Regions from separate parts of the Hahella sp. NS-SX17 genome, predicted to be linked through region 1. Evidence: riboswitches for the same ligand, from Rfam matches in the RefSeq annotation. Region 1 holds a riboswitch; each other region holds the start of a gene.

Region 1 (5,606 bases):
CGCCAACGCCACGCCCAGACCCGCCACCCATTGTACCTTCTGCAGACGCACGCCCATGGAGCGGGCAGTATTTTCCCCCAGCGATAAGGCATCCAGGGAACGCGATACGCTGAACAGCAAGACCATGCCCAATAGCGCCGGGGGCGCCGCCAGATAGAAGTGCTGCAAAGTGCGATGTTCAAATGAGCCCATCAGCCAGAACAGAATGTCCTGCACCGCGAAAGGGTTTGGCGCCATATTCAACGCCAGCGCCGTCAGCGCTGAACTGAACGAGTTAATCGCGGCCCCGGCGAGAATGATCATCACGATGCCCGCTTCCGATCCCACAATCGCCACCAGCGCCAGCAGTCCCAACATGGCGCCGACAATGCCCGCCACCGGCGTAAACAGGCCGCTGGCGGAAAATCCAAAATAGATGGCGCACACCGAACTCAGCGCCGCCGTGGAGGACACTCCCAGTACGCCGGCGTCCGCCAGCGGATTGCGCAACAGGCCCTGCAACACAGCGCCGGATAGCGCCAATACGGTTCCGCATAACAGCGCCAAGAGTGTCCGCGGCAGACGCACTTCCCACAGAATCAGCTGAGTCTCCAGGTCCCATCCCGGCCAGCTTACCCCTGATACCCGACCGGTGCACAAAGATAGGACGAACAAAAAGGCCAAGGTCAGGCTCAATACCCACAGCAGGCGGTTATAAGTCATCCGCGGCCTCCCCGTCGGAGGCTTTGCGCTCTTGCGCCAGGATATGATCCGCCACCTTCTGCGCCGCCAACGTCATGGCGGGCGTTCCGCAGGACAGCCAATCAGCGGGAATATAGAGTGGCTTATAGCGGGAGGGTCGATGCTTCAGCAACGGATGCTCCACCCAATTAGTGGCCAGCGCCTCGCTATCATAGCTGTTGCTGACCAGCACCAATAAGTCCGGACGCCAGCGCACCAGCGTCTCCAGATCCACCTGTCCCCAGCCTTGCACGCCTTGCTCACTCGCTACGTTAATCACGCCGATGGCGTCCAGAAAAGCGTCCTGAAAATTCCCTTCGCCGGCGATCCAGCCATTGGCGTTAAGGACCAGCGCCTTTACCTGCTTATCCGCTATCTTTCCATGAACATCCGCGAAGTAATCGCGCAATCCTCTGACAATGTCCGCCGCCTGCTCAGGCTTATGCACGGCCTCCCCCACCATTCGCCAGCTCGCCTGCAGGTCGTCAAGGGATTGCGGCAGGGGAATCTCAACCCATCGCATATTGAACTTTCCCACCATCGGCTTCAGCGAGGACGCGCCATACTGGCCCGCCATCACGATATCCGGCCTGAGTTCCAGCACCTGCTCGATAAAACCAAAGTTGGCGGGAATGTCGCGCAAGGTCGGCGCGATTTCCAGCTCAGAGGGCTGATGACTGAGCCAGGTGACCGACACCAGATTTTCCGGGGCGAGATACCCCATCATCTGGTCAACGCACTGGTTGACCGACATGACTGTGGGCTCAGCCGCACGCGCGTCGACCGCGTTGACCGAAAGAGTGAAAGTAAGCGCTGATAGCAATCCCAGGGCCCGAAAAGCCTTAACCAACATGCAGATGCCGCCTTGAATCGATGCGAGGTGCGAATCCGGCGTAAATTCCCCGTTTACGGTCGGATAAAACAGGCTCCGAATGGGAGTCGAACAATGGCAGGTCTCCTGGCTTGCGTTTCGTAGTCCTGTCCCGCCTTCCCGAACATGGAGACGAGCTCCACGCAGTGGCCTTTGATAACGTCGCGATAAGGAGGGGCGGCGTTATCCGGGACAAACTCTTCGCTCACAGTTGCGGGGACAGCTCCGGCTGATCGGGCGCGCATAAAGTGGCGCCCACCGGATTCCCATTTAATCCTGCTCTCATCGAAAGTGATCGAACTTTGAGCAACTGGAACCATTGCGGCCCACATTATCGTGAATTGATCATTTTAAGTCCAGAAAGCCGCTGAGGGGCGCTGGACCTGTCTGCAAGATTGTGTCAGTTTTACGCTCCCGTAATCACCGAAAAGAATAAGACTGTATGACCGACGCGCCTTTGTCCCGCCATGGACTCATTCTGAAACGCCTGCTGTTCCTCGTGTTTATTTATGCAGGAATGGCCTATGGCTTGAGCCTGTTGGAATATACGGTTTTCAATCTGTCTGGCTGGTCGCCGGTGAGCACCGAACGCAGTGTCGAACTGCACAGCCGGGAAGAGGTGAAAAAGGAATTCGATCTTTGCGGCGGCCCGCTATTCGCCGCCAACGCCGTGGTCAGCGCCCAAGAAGGCGATCGCCTGCTCGCCCGCTGTGGACGCTTCTGGCCTTTCTATCATTACACCATTGAAGCCACCGCCCACCCCTTACTGCCGGGCTCCTTTATCCAGTATCCGGACGAGGCGCCGGAGGCCGCGACCGCACGGGAGAATTTCATCATTAATATGCAGGTCATCAACGGCGGTTTCGCCTTGGTGGCGTTATTTGTGATTGGCTTGAGCTGTTTCGCCGGCTATCGCTTTCTTATCAAGAAAGACGAAGAAGCCGGCTATAGGACCGCTTTTCACGGCTTTATCAGCAGCTTTCTGATGCTCGCCTGTTATAGCGGCGTCATGTTCTTCATTGATCCCACGTTCAGCTTCGGCTGGTAATCCCGCCTAGCCTGCGCGCAACCAGACGCCCAACTGGCGGATTGCGTCTTCCGCCTCCGCCGTCCAGGGCGCCGCGCAATTGAGCCGCAGGCAATGTCTGTACTTGTCGCCGTCGCCGCTGAACAGGGTTCCCGGCGCAATGCTCACGCCGGCTGCCAGCGCCTTGCGATACAACGCGACCGTATCGCACTCCTCCTCCAGCTCCACCCATAAAACAAACCCACCCGCTGGCTGCGATACTCGCACGCCTGCAGGAAAATGCCTCAGCACCGCCGTCGTCATGCGCTCCACATGCACCGCGAACTCATGGCGCATACGCCGCAGATGGCGGTCGAAATCCGCCTGCGCCAGATAATGCGCCACCGCCATCTGCGGCAAGCTTGGACAGGCCAGGGTGCTGGCGAATTTCAGGTAACCGACCCGCGTCCGCCAGCGCCCCGGCGCCATCCATCCCACCCGCAAACCGGGGGCGATTGATTTGGAAAACGACGAGCAATACAGCACGCCGCCGGCGCGGTCATAGCTTTTCGCCGCTCGCGGCCGCAGACCGGAAAAGCCCAACTCGCCGTATATGTCATTTTCGATCAAGGGCGCGCCCCGGATTTCCAGCAAGCGCACCAGTTGCTCCTTGCGCTCATCCGGCATCAGGCACCCCAGAGGGTTGCTAAAGTTGGGCATGGCCACGCAGGCTTTGACCGGCCATTGCTCCAACGCCAGTTGCAGCGCCTCCAGGCTGAGTCCGCTTTTCGGGTCGGCGGGAATTTCCAGCGCCTTTAACCCCAAGGCATCAATGACTTGCAGCAATCCAAAGTACGTTGGCGACTCCACCGCCACCACATCTCCCGGCTGCGTCACCGCCCTCAACGCCAGAGTCAGCGCTTCATGACAGCCATTGGTAATAAGAATGTCGTCCGGCTCCAGATCGCACCAGGCGTCCTTCATGCGTTGCGTGATGGCCTCGCGCAAACGCAGCGCGCCAGGAGGAAAACTATACGCTTCAATCTCTTCACTGGGCCCGCGCAACGCCGCCCGGAACGCTTTTTCCATCGCCGCCGCCGGCAAGAACTGCGTCGCCGGCGCCGCCATGGCGAAATTCATCCCCCCCGGCGATTGAGTCGCCTGCACCAGGCTCATGATGGTCTGCTGCGTGTCTACCAGGGTTGGCGCGCCTTCAAATCCGGTCACCTTGGGCAACGCCGCCTCCAGTTCGGCCAAACCATTCTGATTGCGACGGCGCACGTAGTAACCGGATCGCGGCCGCGCCTCCACCCAACCCTGTCGCTCCAGCAGGCGTTGCGCCGCCATGATGGTGGACACGCTGACGCTGAAGTGCTCCACTAAATCCCGGGTGCCCGGAATACGCTCTCCCACCGCGTACATGCCCTGACGGATGCGTCCCGCCACAGCGTCAGCTACTTCTTCATATCGCTTTTTGCTCATGCCGGTCGCCGCCTCATTCATACATAAACAAGTACAGTTCTTCATCGATATACCAGTACAGACGCTGTTTCTACAATACACCCTCTACGTCGTATTATTTAGTGTAGGTTTGTGCAGGGTGGCGCGGGTTCCTGCTGGTTCTCGCGTACTTGGCGGAGCGTCTCGACCTATGTTATTTGGCCCTAATTCCCTCTCTCCTGGGCTATTCTCTCCCCTCCTACGTTCTGTCGTTAAGTTGGTGTACCAGTCTTTGGAAAAATATTTCCCCTTTGTAAACAGCATGTTACGAGGCGTACAAATCAAGCGGTTTGATAGCTGATTCGCTGGGGAAAATGTACAAGATAGAGGAGATTAATTTTGAAGCTTACATTGCTATTACTCTTCGATTTAGCTATCTCTCTGTTATAAAATTGCTCATGAAGCATCCAGACAAGTAAGTATTATTGATGGATGCTCCAATCAGCAGCTTTCTGCTTAATACCAACACATGGATGGAGGTGTTTATGTCAAAAGGTAAAGGCTCTTCACAAGGTGGGGGTAAAGGCCGCCCATCAACTGGTTTCCCGGGTGGGAACTGGCCTAGCACTACAGGTAATCCCTCTGGCAAAGGACGTGGCAATGGGCCATCTAAGGGTAAGTAGTTAAACCCACACAATTGCTGCCACCGCCTGAGAGCAAGCGATTTCAGGCGGTAGTTTCGGCCAGTATTCGAGAATACGGTTAAGGCCAGTGAGTTAAAAAAGAGGCTTATTACAAGCCTCAATGTCAGTGATTCCTTCATCACCATCAGTTTAAGTGATAAGTGATTTAATTGTTTGCATATATTTCGATAGTTATCATTTTTATTGGTTTATCACAGACAATATCCTGCAGAGCTTCTGCGCATTATTATTTCTCCTTGCTATATTGAAGCCTTTATTTGTCACTCAAATAGTAGACAGTACAAGAGGGAAATATGGCTTCATTGCAAGGTTTGTTGTTGGAACAAGGTGGCAGATGTTTTTACTGCCGAAATCCGCTCGAGGCTGAAAATGCCAGTATTGACCATGTGTTGGCTAAATCTCTCGGCGGAGATAATTCTCGAGACAACGAGGTCGCTTGTTGTAAACGTATGAATTACCTGTTTGCCAACATGACGCCGAAACAAAAACTCAATGCTATCCTAACTTACTTTGGCGGTATGCCTTGCGGCGGAGGTGTGTCCGCTCCTATACGGGAAAGCGAAAGGGCGGGCGTTTGCGTGACCGCTCATATTAGACAGGGTAAACCCTGTATTTCGGGCTCACGAATCGCTGTCGCGGACGTGCTGACTTTCCTGGCGGACGGGATGTCTGTCGCGGATATTCTGGAAGATGTTCCCAGTCTTACCGCCGCCAAGGTGCGAACAGCCTTGCTGTATGCAGCTGAAAGATTAAGCGGAGATATAGCGAACCACGATTAACAGGCCAAAACTCTTGCTTCCAGATTAACCATCTTCCGCCGTAATCTCCCGCATGTGTCTGTGGGCTCTTTCTTCCTCTTGCTTTA
Region 2 (5,606 bases), 160 kb from region 1:
GTTTCCGTATCCATACCGGAGCGGTTAAGCAGGTAGGCGTTGGCGAGCCAGATATAACGCAGATGGGCTTTGGCGATGGAGGACAAGCCTGGGAGGCGTTGTATGAAGTCCGGCATGGGCCTCAATCGTCGAATACAACCGACCGTCTTGAATCCAATCCAAAATAGCGGAGTCAAACCGATCAAGACGAAGATCCAGACCGACTGAAACGCCTCCAGGCCGGATATCAGCGCTATCGTAAATGCTGGCAGCTCCATGTTCATTTCACTGTGGAACGCCTGAAATCCAGGCAACACCTTGATGAGCAGGACGCTGAAAATAAAGATGGCGATCATTAACAGAACAAAGACGTAGCCAAGCAGACTTTGCAATCCGTCCCAGACGCCCCGCCAGGAGACTTCCATAGCCTGAGAGTGGCTGATGTAGTGTTCCAGAAAGCCGGGTAGCGAGCCGCCTTTGGCGCGCACAATGGCGGCGAGGCGACTTATGTCGTAGTAGGGACTGTCCTGATAAGGCGTCGCATGTAAGCTGACGTCACCCTGCAATACTTTTTTCAGTTGCTCAACCTGAGGTTGCGCGTGAGCCGGCAGGAGAGGCTTCAGTCGGGCCAGCGCCTGCTCCAGAGAAAGCCCCTGCTGAATCTGATGGTTCAAGTGCCGCAATAACTGGCTCAGATTTGAGTTTGGCGAAGAAATAAGGATCACGGTTTAACCTCTACAGATATAAGGGAGTTGCTCCGGAGGCAGCGAGCTTTTGTCGTCGCCGTAGATTTTGCGTGGACCCGAGTGGGCTGACGCGCATGTCCATCCCAGAGTGCGTAATGCGCCATCGGGATTGCTGACAACCGGTCGAAAGCTGATGGTCCTTGGCGCTTCTCCTGCGCGAGGGGAAAGGGTGAAGTGCAAGGCGCCGTCTGTATCCAGTTCAATATGCTGGAAATAAGTCGGCTCGACATTACTCAAAGCGTGAAGCCCTTCTCTGTCCGGCCAGACGCCGGAGTAAGCGTACGTTTCCGCTATGTCCAATCTGGTCCCTTCCAGCAAGCCAAAGGCCTCGGTCAGGCGGGATTTGATGATCCCGTTACGTCCGGCGTCCAATGCAAACGTCAAAGCGCTGCAAACAACGGCGATGCAGGTGAGTATCTCCAGCCAACGAAAGCTTCCGGCAGTCTGAAAAGATGGTTTTAAAGCGAGGGGCGCGCCGCCAGGTCGCGGCGGCGGGCTGGTTTCGAGTACAGGAACGCCAGCGTTCGACTGGGTTGGAACAGCTATGAACTGCTGGTTGATCCAGCGCGCCCGCCAGTTCAAATAGGTCAGGAAGAAGAAGGAGGGCAGGATAAATAAAGGATTCAATACCTGTGCGAGCGTAGCGGCGGTTATCGCCACCGCAAGATAGAGCGCGCTGGTCCATGGGCCAAGCAAAGGGTCAGAGCGACCCGCCAAGGAGGAACTGCGTGCGAGATTGCCAACCAGCGACGGAATAAAAAAGTAAAAGAATAATCCTCGCAGCGGCGGCCAGATGGGGTCTCCTGATATGAGCCGATACTTGCGCCAGTTCATGTAATGCCAGAACAGCTCATACGCGCTCAGCGTTACCACATACAAAAGACAGTGCAGCCACATAGGCGGCGCAAAATAAGGCGTCAGTGTTTCTTTGAAAAAGCGGCGGCGTTCAGGCAAAGCCAGTCCTTAATGCGAAGCAGAAAATTATTAGCAGTTTAGCTGATTTGCGTCCTGAACTACTTTTGATTCAGGTAATTACCCGTTTATTTTCTTGGGATGACAATGAGGTTGGGCAAACTTCGCCTGCAAGGCAACCTTGATAATCGTGGATATGTTAATGTGGCCGTTAGGAATATCAGTGCGGTTTAGCTGTATTGACTGCGTCGGTTTACTGTTTAGAATAGCCGCCTTTTGAGAATTTCCATGGATTTGAATCTAGTCATCGGCGTCTTGATTGAGAGCGCCTGCCTGTTCGTTGCGGCTAAGATACTAAAAGTCTCGCTGGCGTTTATTGAAGCGTTCTTGATCGTTCTTACGGCGGCATTGATTGTGTACTTTGTCTATGGTCTTCCTGGTTTTCTTCTCGCGATTGGGTTTTATTTGGTGGCGTTGAAGCTAATCACCAAAGCGGATGCTTATTCAGAGATTTTTATTCTCACGCTCATAGGATTAGGCGTCCAGGCGCTACTGAAAAAGTTTTTATTCGCCGTCGTTTTAGCCTGATTCTCTCCAATGCGGCGATGGCCGTGTAGCATCTCCTTTCCTCTATATCTAGTATTTACTTTTAATAGTTAAAACAATATATTGTGCCTCAGCTATGGTTCACGCCTGTTCACAGGTTGTGCTAAGAGGGAATCCGGTGAGAATCCGGTACTGACGCGCAGCGGTGTGGGGGAACGAAGGCGACGGGGGCGAAAACGCCCACGCACTGTCCGAAAAAGGATGGGAAGCGGTCGCCGTAGGTTCGCAAAAAACGTGTAAACGCCCCCGAGTCCGAAGACCTGCCATGCTGAAGTTATTCATGCCTTCGCGACTCAGGGTAATGATAAAGCGCCGCTTTGTGCGAGGCGATTTTCGTCCTGTCTGCGCGTCGCTTTATGTCCCGGTTCGTGGAGGTTTGGCCAGAACACGCGATAGAGGACAATTCCATGACCGGCAGTTTTTCGTCCCCCAGCGAGGCGCGCGCCTCCAGCTCCCCATCTGTTTCATCCGAGTCACACACTCATAACGCCCTGCTGCAGGTGATCAAACGCACCGGTCAGGCTGCGCCGTTTGACGACCGCAAAATCGCTATGGCGGTGACCAAGGCGTTTTTGGCGGTGGAAGGACAATCCGCGTCCGGCTCGCCCCGTGTGCGGGATTCCGTAGAAAAACTGGTTAAAGATATCGTCGCGCGTCTGCGTCGCCGCAGTCCTGAAGGCGGTTCGGTGCACATCGAGGAAATCCAGGACCTGGTGGAATTGGGCCTGATGCGCGGCGGTTTCCAGAAAGTGGCCCGCGCCTATGTGCTGTATCGTGAAGAACACGCCCGTCAGCGCGCGCCGGCGCCAAGCGAACAGGCGGGGGAGGCGCATCCCGATATTAATGTGAAGTTCGCCGACGGGACGGAAGCGCCGTTGAACATGGGGCGTCTGCGCACGGTGATTGGCGACGCCTGTGCGGATCTGGACGGCGTCAGCGAGGAAAAAGTCCTGCAGGGCGCATTGAAAAACCTGTACAACGGCGTCAAGCATAAAGACGTCAACGCTGCACTGGTCATGGCGGCGCGTCCTCTGATCGAAGAAGAACCCAACTATTCCTATGTTTGCGCCCGTTTGTTATTGGACGGTCTGCGCGAAGAGTCTCTGAGCTATCTGAATATTGCGGCGTCCGCGACCGAGGGCGAGATGGCGGAACTTTATCCGACTGCTTTCCGCGCTATCGTTGAACGCTGCATAGAGCATGAATTGTTGTCGCCAGAACTGCTGAAATTCGATCTGGAGCGCCTGGGCGCCGCGCTCAAGCCGGAACGGGATCGTCAATTTACTTACCTGGGGCTTCAGACCCTTTACGACCGCTACTTCATCCACTGGCGCGAGACCCGCCTGGAATTGCCGCAGGCGTTTTTCATGCGCGTTGCCATGGGATTGTCGGTGCAGGAAGATGATCCCAACGCCCGCGCGATTGAGTTCTACAACCTGTTGTCCTCTTTTGATTACATGTGCTCTACGCCGACGCTGTTCAACGCGGGGACCAATCGTCCGCAGTTGTCTTCCTGCTACCTGACGACGGTGCCGGATGACCTGGAGGGAATTTACGGCGCGATCAAGGACAATGCCCTGCTGTCCAAATGGGCGGGCGGTCTGGGTAATGACTGGACGCCGGTGCGTTCTCTGGGCTCCCACATTAAAGGCACCAATGGTAAGTCCCAGGGCGTGGTGCCGTTCCTGAAAGTCGTCAACGACACGGCGGTGGCGGTAAATCAGGGCGGCAAACGTAAAGGCGCGGTATGCGCTTATCTGGAGTCCTGGCACCTGGATATCGAAGAGTTCCTGGAACTGCGCAAAAACACCGGCGATGAACGCCGACGCACCCATGACATGAACTCCGCCAACTGGATTCCTGACCTGTTCATGAAGCGGGTGTTCGAGGACAAGGAGTGGACGCTGTTCTCGCCCAGCGATGCGCCGGACCTGCACGATGTATACGGCTCCGCTTTTGAATCGCGCTACACCCACTATGAATCTCTGGTGGAAAGCGGCGCTATCACCCTGTTCAAGAAAGTGTCTGCGCAGAACCTGTGGCGCAAGATGCTCTCCATGTTGTTCGAAACAGGCCATCCCTGGGTGACCTTCAAGGACCCTTGCAATCTGCGTTCGCCGCAGCAACACGTTGGTGTGGTGCATTCCTCGAACCTGTGCACGGAGATCACTCTGAACACCAGTCAGGACGAAATTGCGGTGTGTAACCTGGGCTCGGTCAACCTGGTCAACCACATTCGCAATGGCGAAATCGATCACGACCGTCTGCGCAACACCGTGTATACCGCGGTGCGCATGCTGGATAACGTTATCGATATCAACTATTACGCGGTTCCCCAGGCGCGCAACGCTAACCTGCGCCATCGCCCAGTAGGCATGGGCCTGATGGGCTTCCAGGATGCGCTGTACAAGCTTGGCCTGCCATACAGCAGCGTTGAAGCGGTGCGCTTCGCCGATCAATCCATGGAGCTGATCAGCTATTTTGCGATTACCGCGTCCTCCAATCTGGCGAAAGAACGCGGTCGCTACGAAACCTATGCAGGTTCTTTGTGGGATCAGGGCGTTCTGCCTATCGATTCTCTGGATCGTCTGGAGCAGGAACGCGGCGCGGAGTTTTGCACTCTGGATCGCGGTCACAGCCTGGACTGGGCGCCGGTGCGTGAGCTGGTGAAAAAGCAGGGTATGCGTAACTCCAATGTCATGGCGATTGCGCCTACTGCGACGATTTCCAACATTGTCGGCGTCTCCCAGTCTATTGAGCCGACTTATCAGAACCTGTTCGTCAAATCCAACTTGTCTGGCGAATTCACCGTGATCAACCCCTGGCTGGTGCAGGAGTTGAAGGCGCGGGAACTGTGGGATTCCGTCATGGTTAACGACCTCAAATACTTCGATGGTTCCGTCGCACAGATCGACCGCATTCCAGAAGACGTCAAACAGCTGTTCCTGACGGCGTTTGAGATTGATCCTCGCTGGTTGGTGGAGGCGGCCTCCCGTCGCCAGAAATGGATTGATCAGGGGCAGAGCCTCAACCTGTACATGGCGGAGCCCTCCGGTAAAAAACTCGATAACCTGTACAAGCTGGCCTGGTCCCGTGGCCTGAAAACGACTTATTACCTGCGCTCTCTCGGCGCCACGCAAATGGAGAAAATCTCTTCCGGGGCTTCCCAGAGCGACAGCGCCAAACCTGATGTTGACAACACTGAGAGTCAGGAGCCGCAACCGAAGTTCTGCTCGATTCTCGATCCGGACTGCGAAGCCTGTCAGTAAGCGACGATAACAACCAGGAGCTATGACCATGAATACCGAACTGATGAAGCAGAATGCTACCCTGTCGGACTGGGACGATCCTCTGGCGGTGGCG
Region 3 (5,606 bases), 300 kb from region 1:
ATCATGATGGATTTGGGATCGAAGTCAGTGCCATAGGTTTCAAATTTGCGGGTGCTGTTGCGCTTGTTCAGCTTGTAAGCGTCCAACGCCATTTTGTTGGCCCCCCAGGTGTGGAGTACGCTCTCGGGCGCATCGTCGCGCTCATGCTCATGGGCCAGTCCCAGGGCGTGTCCTACTTCATGGGGCAGTGATTTGATATTGCCTTTGCCATTAACCCCCAGCTTGGTGCTGGCGCCGGGAAAATACCCAATATCCGCAGAGTTGCTGGCGAAATTGAGGGTGGCCACGCCATTACCCGCCGCGCCCACTTCAACGAATTTGATCAGCTGCGTGCCCCAATATTCCAGAACGCAGTGCTCCCAGCGGCGGAATGTCGTACGTACAGTCTGTACATAATCCCTGTCCAGCCCCTCTGGCACAAACACCTTCACCACGCCGTTCGGCCAGGGGCCGCCGACATTGGTTTGACTCTCAGAGAACTTGCCGTCCCAACTCATGCGATAAACCATCGCCGTGCCGCCGTTTCTTATACATCCCAATCCCATGATCCCACTCCTTTTTAGTTATGGACCGTAAGAGTTTAGCTCGTCTCAACGTCAACGTTGCTGAGTCTGAGCCAACCCAATTTTAGTGCGATCCAGAGAGCGACGCTGGAGGGGCCTTCCAGTCATGAGAAATTGTTATTTATTGTAATTCCGTCAGCGCGCGCCGCCCCACTGGTTGAACCAGACCAGCTCCTGCAACTCCTTACGCTGGCTCCAGTTTTCCTGTTGCAGCATAGGCGCGTCATAAAATTTATCCACATGCCCCAGACACAGAATGGCGATGGGTTCGCTACCTTCCGGACATTGCAGCAACGCGGCTAATTCAACGGGATCGAACAGCGACACCCAGCCCATGCCAACCCCTTCGCAGCGGGCCGCCAGCCAGAGGTTCTGGATCGCGCAACTGGCGGACGCCAGATCCATGTCCGGCATAGTGCGGCGACCAAAAATATATCTTTCACGCCGATCCGTAAGCGTCACCACCAACAATACCGGACATTCACGCACGCCCTCCACTTTCAGGCGCATAAACTCCTGACCGCGTTCGCCCAAAGCCTCTGCGGTCAACAGGCGCTCTTTCTCCACCGTGGCTGCGATATCCCGACGCAGGCTGGGCTCGGTGATGCGAATAAAACGCCAGGGCTGCATGAAGCCCACGCTGGGCGCATGATGAGCGGCTTGCAAAATACGCTGCAAAGTCGCCTCGTCTACCGGGTCCGCCAGGAAATGACGCATATCGCGTCGTTCGTAAATCGCGCGATACACCGCCTGTTTTTCTTCTGGTGAATAGCCGCTGTCCGTCATGAGTCGCCTTATCTGTCAGCGAGGGCGGCGGTCAGTCTCCCTGCGAGACCGGCGTCCTCCAAATCAAAAAGTCCAAACCGTAAGTACGCCAGCTCCGCATTCACCCGCCACAGGCGAATCAACACGCCCCGCTGTGCGCAACGTTCGAAAATTCGCTCAGCCTGCGCTGTCGGCGCCAACACGGACACAAACAGCGGCGTGCGCCGGCACTCCAGCGCTTCCTTGAATACCGGCTGCGCCAGAATAAGCGTCTGCAGATCGCGGCTCACCAGGGACAGCTTTTCACGCATGGAGGTAATCCAGGCTTCATCGCGCAACGCCCGGGACGCCACATATTGCGCGGCGCTGTTCACCGTCCAGGGACCAAGCTGGCGCTGCAACGCCGCTAGCCAGTAGGGCGCGGCCGCCACAAATCCCAAACGCACTCCCGGCCAACCGAAAAATTTGCCGAATGAGCGCAACACCACAACGTTCTCCGGCAGGGTCTCGTCCAGCAGGCTGGACTCTGTCTCCGCATCGGCGAAGGCTTCATCCACCACCATCAATGCGCCCGTGGATTGCAGGCGCCACGCCAACTCACGCAGCGCCGCCAATGGCGTCCTACGGGCGGCGGGGTTATTCGGATTAATCGCCACCAGGGCGCGCAAGTTTTCTGTCTGCGCCAGTCGCGCCGCCGCGCCCGCCAGATCACCCGCAGGGTAATGAATAATTTTGAAGCCCTGGCGACGCCAGTGATGCTCATGTTCGCGATAACCGATATCCGGCAGCGCCGCCACGCCTGGAGCGCAGCAGGCGGGCAAATGTTGAATCGCCCATTGCGAGCCGGGAATTGCAAGCAGGGAATCCGTCCCGTAATAGGAGCAGGCCGCCTGTTGCAACGCCGGGTCGGGATAAGGCAGACGCCGAAACACCTCAGCCGGAATGCTTGTCAGCGGATAGGGAAAGGGACTGACGCCAGTGGACAGATCCAGCCAGTCATCAGGGGCAATACCGTAGCGCTGACTGTACTTTTCCAGATCGCCGCCATGCACGGGAACCTGTTCTTCCGCCTGGCCAGCCCCACTATCGAAATCGCTCCCGCTCATTCAAACCGCTCCCCACAACCACAGCCCGCACGCTCCTATCGCGACCGTCGCCGTCCACAAAACCAAAGCGCGGTTGATGAGCGCGCAGGCGCGTTCGATGGATTGCGCCGAGGCGGCGTCGCCGCAGCCCAGTGAAGGACGATACTGCAGACTGCCGTGATAGGTCGCCGCGCCGCCGAGTCGCACCCGCAGCGCGCCCGCGCCCGCCGCCATCACCGGTCCCGCATTAGGGCTTTTCCAGTGTCCGCCCTGGGCGCGCCAGCATCGCAGGGCGCTGTCCAGCGCGCCGCAACAGGCGTAACTGAACGCCGTCAGACGGGCGGGAACCCAATTGAGAACATCATCCAGCCGCGCCGCCGCCCAGCCGAAATAGACATAACGCGTGTTTTTATAACCCCACATCGCATCCAGGGTATTGCTGAGGCGATACATCACCACGCCAGGAACGCCTGCGAGCAGGAACCAGAAGATGGCGGCGAAAATAGCGTCGGAGCCATTCTCCAGAGCGGATTCCGTGGCGGCGGCGGCGATCTCCTCCTCCCCCAGCTCCGCCGTGTCGCGGCTGACGATCATCGACACACTGCGCCGCGCGGCCTCCAGGTCATGCCGGCGCAATGGCGCGGCGACCTGACGCACATGCTCCAGCAAACTGCGCCAGCCGATGGCGAGATAAAGCACGAAAGCGGAAAAGATAATCTGTCCCCAGGCGGAAGACTCGCTCCACTCGTTCGCCAGCCAGGCGAGCGCGACCCAGGGCAGTATCGACGCCGTCACCGCCGCCGCGCCCAGCGCGCGCAGCGTTGGCGGAGAGAAATCGGCGATGCGAATCGACCCTTCCACCCAACCAGCGTAACGCCCGAAACCCACCAAAGGATGCAGCCGGCGCGGTTCTCCCAACAGGGCGTCGAAAGTCAGGGCGAGGACAAGAATCAGCAATGTATCCATTGATCAGTATGCGCCAGGCTCATGATGAGGCGGCCTATTCTCACCATGGTCCACGCGCTTTGCAACCCGCTAACTTGTTGACTTGCCCCGCAAAGAGCCCATAGCATATCCCGCTGACCAAGGTGCTCGATCGCGAGATAATCGGGAAATCTGGTGCGCGTTACGCCAATCCAGTGCTGCCCCCGCAACGGTAATCGAAAGTAATTTGCCTACGCCACTATGTCATTTGTTGTGACATGGGAAGGCGCAAATGTTGTGTCGGACTCGTTCCGACCTTTCGTAAGCCCGGAGACCGGCCTTGTTTTTATTCACTGCTGTCCGTACGGGTAGGTGCGCAGATCATGCAAACTAAAAATCTCTCTCTTCCATTGCTGGCTTCCAACAATGCCGCGCTGCAACTTATCGGCGCTATGTGCTTCGGCGGACTGATTCTGTTCGCAGTGGGCTTTCTGTCCATGGATGCGGCTCACAACGCCGCTCACGACGCCCGGCACGCGTTCGCTTTCCCCTGTCACTGAAAATACTGATTTCACAGGCTCATTCAGGGCCAGAGGTCCGATCGTCCGCGTCAATGCCCCACAGGCTTTAGGGCGCGAACGGCGACGTTACACCGCATCGCATGAGGAAGAGACATGTTGTTTCAGCGTATTATTCTGGCGTCGCTGCTGGTTGGCCTGTTGGCCGGCGGGCTGCTGAGCGCCGTACAACACTCCCAGGTCACCAGCATCATTCTGGAGGCGGAAACCTACGAAGGCGGCGAGGAGCCTGAACCCATCGTAGAGGAAGATCTCCAGCATGCTGCGGCGGACGCCCATCACTCCCATGAACACGACCACGGCGGCGCTGAAGCCGGCGGCCATCACCATGACGAAGACGCCTGGGCCCCGGAAGACGGCGTGGAGCGCACGCTGTACACCCTGCTCTCCAATGTGCTCGCCGGGATTGGCTTCAGTGCGCTGATGCTGGCCTGTATGTACGCCGCCAGACTCTGTGGCAAAGGCGGCGCAGGCTGGGGCGCGGGATTAGTGTGGGGGCTGGCGGGCTATGGCGTATTTTTTGTCGCCCCCGCCTTGGGCCTGCCGCCGGAGATTCCCGGCATGCAGGCCGCCGCGCTGGAAAACCGCCAGCTGTGGTGGATCGCCACCGCCCTGGTCACCGCGATTGGTTTCGCCTTGCTGGCGTTCGCGCCGGGATGGAAAAAGCTGGGTGGACTGCCTTTGCTGATTATTCCCCATCTGGTCGGCGCCCCGCACACCAATGCGCCGGAATTCGCCGCCTCCAACCCACAGGCTCTGCAAGCGCTAGAGATGCTGCATCATCAATTCGTCACCGCCGCCACCCTGACCAACGCGCTGTTCTGGGTGATCGTCGGGCTGGCCTGCGCCTGGTTCCTGCGCCGTTGGAGCAGTCAGGACGCCGCCCTGCAGGCGCGCTGAGTCAATGGACGCCGCCGCCCAGCCTGCCCTCGCCGCCTATCCTTTCACCGCGGTTGTCGGCCAGCAACCGCTAAAAACCGCGTTGCTGCTCGCCGCCATCAATCCCCATCTGGGCGGCGTATTGATCAGCGGCCCCCGCGGCTCCGCCAAATCGACGCTGGCGCGGGGACTGGCGGATTTATTGCCCGAGGCGGCGGACAAGTTCGTCACCCTGCCTCTGGGCGCGTCTGAAGAACGTCTGATCGGCAGCATCGATCTGCAACAGGCCATGGGCGAACGACGCGTGCAGTTTAATCCCGGCCTGTTGGCCAAAGCTCACGGCGGCGTGCTTTATATTGATGAAGTCAATCTGCTGCCCGATCCCTTGGTGGACGCCCTGCTTGATACGGCGGCCTCAGGCGTGAACTTTGTCGAGCGGGACGGCCTCAGTCACAGCCATCCGGCGCAGTTTATCCTGATCGGCACCATGAACCCGGATGAAGGCGAGCTGCGCCCGCAGTTACAGGACCGTTTCGGTCTCGCCGTCACCCTGGATGAAACCTATGACGTTGAGCAGCGCACGGCTATCGTGGAGCGTCGTCTGGATTTCGAACAGGATCGCGGCGCGTTTCAGGCGCAATGGCGCGAAGCGCAGCAAGAGCTGCAAACCCGCATCACCGCCGCCCGCGAACAATTACCACAGGTTCTCTGCCCGACGGACATACAACGGGACATCGCCAGCCAATGCCTCGCTGCTGGCGTAGAAGGCGTGCGCGCGGACATTTGCTGGCGCCGCGCCGCCATCGCCCACG
Region 4 (5,606 bases), 1.2 Mb from region 1:
CCGAGTAACCCAGTTTGCCGTACATCTGCGTGAATTCCGCGAAGTAGGGGTTGGTCAGCATGGCGCAGTGACCGAATATTTCATGAAAGATGTCCGGCTCTTGCAAATAGTCCATTTCGTCTGGCGTACGAATAAAGGTGGCGCAGGGAAATTTCTTATTTGAGAGCAGGTCGAAGAAGGTATCGAAGGGAATCAATGCGGGCACTTGCGCCACTTCCCAGCCAGTTTCACGGCGTAATACGGAGGAGACATCCTCCAGCTGAGGGATACGGTCTTCGGGTAAGTCCAACAACTTCAGTCCATGAAGATATTCGTCGCAGGCCACATTGCGTATGACCTTGTATTGTCGTGTGATCAGCTCACGCCAGACGGCGTGCTCCGAATCGGGGTAGGCGATAAAGCCGGATGCGTCAGGCTCTCTCGCAACATACTTTGTACCTTTGCCCATTTTCTCACCTCGTGACGTGTCAGGAAGGGTGTATTCCATGGCACTCTTATTATTCTACCGGCTTGTGGCCGGCTTAATCTGGCGGCCGTCAGTTGGGTTGGACGGCGCGAGGTCGGAATATTTTCCGGCCGGGCCTTCCTCTGATTAAATGACAATCCGCAGAATTTGTCTATACATTGCTAATAACGGCTGGCGATTAGCGAGGGAGATTTAATGACAATTCTTTATCGTACAGGTCTTACTCCGCGAAGGTGCGCCATAGTTTGGCGAACTCTCCGGAGAACTCTCTGACGAGGCCGGGGTGGTCGGTTACTACGATGTTTTCCTGGTTATAAGTGCTGGCGCTGCGAGTCCAGTTAAAACTGCCGTGAATCAGGACGCTGTCGTCGACAAGAGCGAATTTATGATGCATGTGGTGGGGTTCATCGTCCATCTTCACCAAAATGCCGGCATCTTTGAAACGATTGATGTCGCTGCCCAGATCAAAGGTCTTGTCATTGTCCGTGATGATGCGAATTTTTAGCCCCCTTTCATGGGCGTTAATAATTTCGTCCGCGATTTTGTCATCGGAAATGGTGAATACGCAGATTTTCAAACTGCTTCGAGCATTGCGTATGCGTTCTATGATTGCGCGACGGCATTGCTCCCCTGGGCTGAAATAGGCCCGCGTTAAATTGCTCTCCTCCTCGCCAGAGTCCAAAGCCTTGATCACCCGCTCCAGCCATTTCAGCGCCCTGAGCGCACCATCGCCGCCATTGACGATCAACGGACGGGTCAACTCAAAGGCGCGATTACGCATAAAACGCACCTGATCCGGCTGTAAAGTCTCAAGCATCGCCAGCAACGCCTGTTTCTCAGCATTATCGAACTTTTCATCCGTGAGGGTTTGTTGGAGGAAAAAAGTCAGTTGATCCAGTTTCACTTGCTGATAACCTCATCAGGTTTGTAAATATGAGCTTGGCTCGTTCTAGCCGGCGCTTTTGGGCGTTAAAATCGCAAAGATTGCATAAATCTAACTAATATATCCAGCATGTTAAGGGCTGGCTCCATAGTAATGAGTATTCTTTATAGAACTTAAGAAAAAGGAGGATGAGTTAAATGCCCTCAAAGTCTCAGAGCTCGGATGACTAATTTCTATCTCTCTCCTGTATACTTGCTCGCTAAATATGAATTGATGACTTGTTATTCAGGATTTCCTATGGCGATTAAACGCGTATCTTCTTGGCTATTGGTGGTGGGGTTGAGCTTGGGCGCTTTGGCCGGTTGTTCTCCAGAGGTGGGGAGCAAGGATTGGTGTGAGGATATGGCGACCAAGCCGAAGGGCGACTGGACGGCCAATGAGGCGACGGATTACGCCAAACACTGTCTGTTCCGCTCAGACAGCTAAGCGAACAGCCCCACGCCTAAACTTTGGGATAAGTGGACCAGTTTTACATTTTGATAGTTATCAACAGGTTGTCGTCACCTTGGAGCCTGTTGTTTTCGTGAGGCGCTTTGTGCGCCTTGACTTTGCCGGGGCGGCCATTTAGCTTACGCCCCCATTGCATCAGGTGTCCTGAGAACATTCGTTCAAGGGATGAAACGGGAAGTCGGTTTAAGCCCGACGCTGCCCCCGCAACGGTAAATGAGTCAAACGACAACCCCCTGTCACTGCGGATTCGCGGGAAGACGTTGTCGCCGGTTACGCCACTCATGAGCCCGGAGACCGGCCTGACGCCTGCTTATCGCGTGGCATAGCGGAGGGCTTTGCCGGGACTCGTCTGACTCGACTCCTTTCCCTCTTTGCTTGTATCCGCTGCGCAACAATTGCATTCACTGGCGCTATTCTTTCGGAACATTATGAGGCTTGTAACCCTTTTGCTTTTAGTTGGCTCACAACTGACCGGCGTTCGCGCGGAAGAGTTGGAGCCTGTTGTCGTCGAAGCCAAGGCTCCATCTGCGGATGAGATTGACGCCGAGTATCAAACTGGCTTCGTGAAGGTGATCAAGCGCGAGCAATTTGACTCGAAAGTTGCGACCGTCGCAGACGTGCTGAAGAATGAAACCGGCGTTCAAGTGCGCCAGAGCGGCGGACTGGGGTCATACTCCGCCGTTTATCTGCGTGGCTCCACCAGTAAGCAGGTGAACGTTTATCTTGATGGCGTATTGTTAAACGACGCGACTGGCGGTTCGGTGGACTTGAGCCAGATATTGCTTAACGGCATTGAGCAGATTGAAATTTATAAGGGCGCGACGCCGATTCAGCTGGGCTACTCAGGCGTCGGCGGCGCCATTAATATCAAGTCCCTTCGCTTCAGCAAACCCCTCAGACAATTGAGCCTTGGGTATGGTTCATTCAACAGTCGCAAAGGGGCGCTCACATTCGCCGACGGCGTTGGCGAAACCAACTACCTCGCGTCCCTTGATTACCTCGGCAGTGATAACGACTTCGAGATGCTGAACAACAATCAGACCGAATTTAATCCCTACGATGACCGCGTAGAACGTCGTCGCAATGCGGAATTCAGTCATTTCAACGGCATGCTGACGGCGGAGCGCAGCCTGTCGGATCGCACGGATCTGCAACTGATGGCGCAACACTTCAATAAAGATCAGCATCTGCCTGACATCGCCAATCTGGAGAGCACGCGAACCAGCCTGGATACTGACTTCACACGTCTGCAGAGCAAACTCAGCTTCGCCAGGAATACGCAGGAGAATTATTCGGGACGCGTTTTCTGGTCCACCCAGGAAGAGCGTTATGATGACAGTCAAAGCCGGGTCGGCCTGGGCGTACAGAGAACAGAAGCTACCACAGAGGTTGTCGGCGCTGAGCTGTATGGCTCCTACTCAATAGGGTTGCATTTATTGTCCGCAATGGTGGAAGCGCGCCGGGAAACATACCAAGAAGAGGACCTGACCGGACGTAGCCAAAAGCAGGATTTTGAGCGCATGACCTACTTGTTAGGTATTCAGGACGAGTGGGCGGATGAAGATGATATCTGGCTGGTGCGTCTGAGCGCGCGCCAGTATTTCCTGGACGATGAAACCCCGGCCGCATCCATGAGCGGTCGCGCGGAGGTGGCCTCCGATACAGCTCAGTACCATTCTTTGCAGGCGGGCGTTCGTTATCGTCTGACAGATTGGCTGTCACTTAAGACTAATGCATCCCGAGACGTACGATTTCCCCAGTTAGCGGAAAAGTTCGGCGACAGAGGTTTCTTCATTGGCAATAGTGACTTAAAACCGGAAACCGCGTTGAACGGCGACGTTGGCTTCGAAGTGGGTCTGGATAGCGTCACCGTCTCTGCCGCCTATTTCTATCGGGATTTAAAAGATGCTATCGTCCCCTCTTACGACTCAAGGGGAGTCGGCCGCTTTGAGAATGTTGGCAAAGCAAGGGTTAGCGGAGTGGAAGTGGACGCCATGTATCAACCTGTTCCCGCCTGGACGTTTATCGCCAGAAGCACCGCCCAGGATACGGAAAACCTGTCAAACGCACGTGACCTGCACGGCAAGCAACTGGCGGGCGCCTACACCTATTCCCATTTTTTATCCACTGCTTGGAGTATCGGCCGTATCACCACATCTGTTGAATATCATCACGAATCAGGCGCGTATTACGACAGCGCTCAGGAAACGGAAGTGGAAGATCAGAACATTGTCAATGTGGTGGGGCGCTGGTCAGATGGCGAGACCACTGTCGAAGTCAGCGCACATAATGTGACCGATGAGGTTGTTGAAGCCTTTAATGGTTTTCCCTCTCCAGGACGTCATTTCTTTGTGTCTTTACAACATTTATTTTAGTTTTTGTTTAATAGCTAAGAGGACGTGGGCATGCAACAGAGTATTGGAACAGTATTGAGATGGACGGGGTTAACCCTGACGCTTGCGACAATAGTTGGTTGCGGCGGTGGTGAAGGCGGTAATGGTGGAACGACACCGAATTCGGATTGGGTCGCGGTTATCGCCGGTGTGGCGAATGACTATTCATCAAGTGAAGTTTCGATTGCATCTGCTGAAGCGCCATACGATGTTGTAGAAGGGTATGCTGGCTCCAACAAGTCAGATATGTCTGTGGCGGCCTATGGAGACAGTTTTTACCGTATCGGAAGATTTAACCAGGATAATATTTCTAAATACAGCTATGACAGTCCAGGCGTGTCTGACTGGCAGTTCACCACCAATGACGATGGCGAGTCGCTGAGCAACCCTTATGACATAATCTTTGTCAGCGATACAAAGGCGTACGTTTTGAGGTACGGCGATTCGTCAATTTGGGTAGTGAACCCCTCTGTAGCATTAAGCGATGAAGATCTTTTCAAAACAGGTGAGATAGACCTGAGCAGCTACGATGATGATGGCGTTCCAGAGATGTCAGCGGGGTTGATATACGATGGCAAGCTGTATGTCGTCATGCAGAACATGGACGCTGACTTCGCGCCGGGAACGGCTTATCTGGCGGTAATTAATGTCGCCACTAATGAAGAAATAAATATCTCCGGCGGCGCCCAGAAAGGCTTGGCTCTGAACATCAAAAACCCTCATACCATCATAGAGCAGGACGGCTCGCTGTTTATCGCAGGCCTTGGACGGTACGACGACACTTTTTCAAGTCCTGCCCGACCTGCTGAGTACACGGGAGGCATCGAGGTCGTAAATCCAAGCACCTATGACCACTATGTGTTCATCGACGATGGCAATGATGTCAGTCATCCGTACGGCTTGATCACGGATATGACTATTGTTTCTGATACGGTGGGCTACTTCAGCGGCTATGAAGAGTTCCAAAAAACATCTCTTTACCGGTTTAACCCAAGTTCGGGAGACGTTGTTGCTTCGGCGATCCCTGGTACGGCCAGTGTGAATTTACGTTCTATCGCCGCCAGTCCAACGGGAGAACTTTGGTTTGGCATAGGTGGGGCAAATCCTGACTTGGTTATTGCTAACACATCCAGTGAAACCATCATCAAAACGATAGGCGTTAATAAAGATCCAGCAAAAATAGTTTTCGCTGAAAAAGACTGACGTGGTCGTGCGTGCGCCTGTTTCAGCGAGTCGTTTTATTAACATGGCATCGATATAGATATGATACACTGCCCATATGATTATAGAAGACGCTCGCTCATTACCTGCCGCAGCGCAGGAAGAAAAAAGAAAACAGGCCGTGCGACTGCGC

The links. A riboswitch is a leader RNA that binds a small molecule or an ion and turns the genes downstream of it on or off. The one in region 1 is predicted to bind cobalamin.
Region 2: another riboswitch for cobalamin. It lies ahead of AC2IBB_RS01295 (ribonucleoside-diphosphate reductase subunit alpha); the one in region 1 lies ahead of AC2IBB_RS00495 (ABC transporter substrate-binding protein).
Region 3: another riboswitch for cobalamin. It lies ahead of AC2IBB_RS32225 (CbtB domain-containing protein); the one in region 1 lies ahead of AC2IBB_RS00495 (ABC transporter substrate-binding protein).
Region 4: another riboswitch for cobalamin. It lies ahead of AC2IBB_RS05785 (TonB-dependent receptor plug domain-containing protein); the one in region 1 lies ahead of AC2IBB_RS00495 (ABC transporter substrate-binding protein).

What each region holds. Positions count from the first base shown of each region.
Region 1 covers NZ_CM170632.1:111,687-117,292, forward strand. The annotation lists gene AC2IBB_RS00490 (FecCD family ABC transporter permease) at 1-702, opposite strand, end outside; gene AC2IBB_RS00495 (ABC transporter substrate-binding protein) at 692-1,573, opposite strand; cobalamin riboswitch at 1,652-1,927, opposite strand; gene AC2IBB_RS00500 (hypothetical protein) at 2,034-2,639, shown strand; gene AC2IBB_RS00505 (aminotransferase-like domain-containing protein) at 2,646-4,079, opposite strand; gene AC2IBB_RS00510 (DUF433 domain-containing protein) at 5,035-5,520, shown strand; gene AC2IBB_RS00515 (hypothetical protein) at 5,545-5,606, opposite strand, start outside.
Region 2 covers NZ_CM170632.1:268,502-274,107, reverse strand. The annotation lists gene AC2IBB_RS01310 (type II secretion system F family protein) at 1-704, opposite strand, end outside; gene AC2IBB_RS01305 (pilin) at 708-1,679, opposite strand; gene AC2IBB_RS01300 (hypothetical protein) at 1,926-2,225, shown strand; cobalamin riboswitch at 2,304-2,525, shown strand; gene AC2IBB_RS01295 (ribonucleoside-diphosphate reductase subunit alpha) at 2,651-5,512, shown strand; gene AC2IBB_RS01290 (ribonucleotide-diphosphate reductase subunit beta) at 5,541-5,606, shown strand, end outside.
Region 3 covers NZ_CM170632.1:7,149,826-7,155,431, forward strand. The annotation lists gene AC2IBB_RS32205 (M12 family metallopeptidase) at 1-545, opposite strand, end outside; gene bluB (5,6-dimethylbenzimidazole synthase) at 699-1,349, opposite strand; gene cobD (threonine-phosphate decarboxylase CobD) at 1,358-2,434, opposite strand; gene cbiB (adenosylcobinamide-phosphate synthase CbiB) at 2,435-3,379, opposite strand; cobalamin riboswitch at 3,483-3,694, shown strand; gene AC2IBB_RS32225 (CbtB domain-containing protein) at 3,721-3,897, shown strand; gene AC2IBB_RS32230 (CbtA family protein) at 4,012-4,815, shown strand; gene AC2IBB_RS32235 (ATP-binding protein) at 4,820-5,606, shown strand, end outside.
Region 4 covers NZ_CM170632.1:1,268,309-1,273,914, forward strand. The annotation lists gene phhA (phenylalanine 4-monooxygenase) at 1-448, opposite strand, end outside; gene AC2IBB_RS05775 (phospholipase D-like domain-containing protein) at 687-1,370, opposite strand; gene AC2IBB_RS05780 (DUF3012 domain-containing protein) at 1,647-1,835, shown strand; cobalamin riboswitch at 1,980-2,176, shown strand; gene AC2IBB_RS05785 (TonB-dependent receptor plug domain-containing protein) at 2,288-4,234, shown strand; gene AC2IBB_RS05790 (NHL repeat-containing protein) at 4,265-5,455, shown strand; gene AC2IBB_RS05795 (IS630 family transposase) at 5,532-5,606, shown strand, end outside.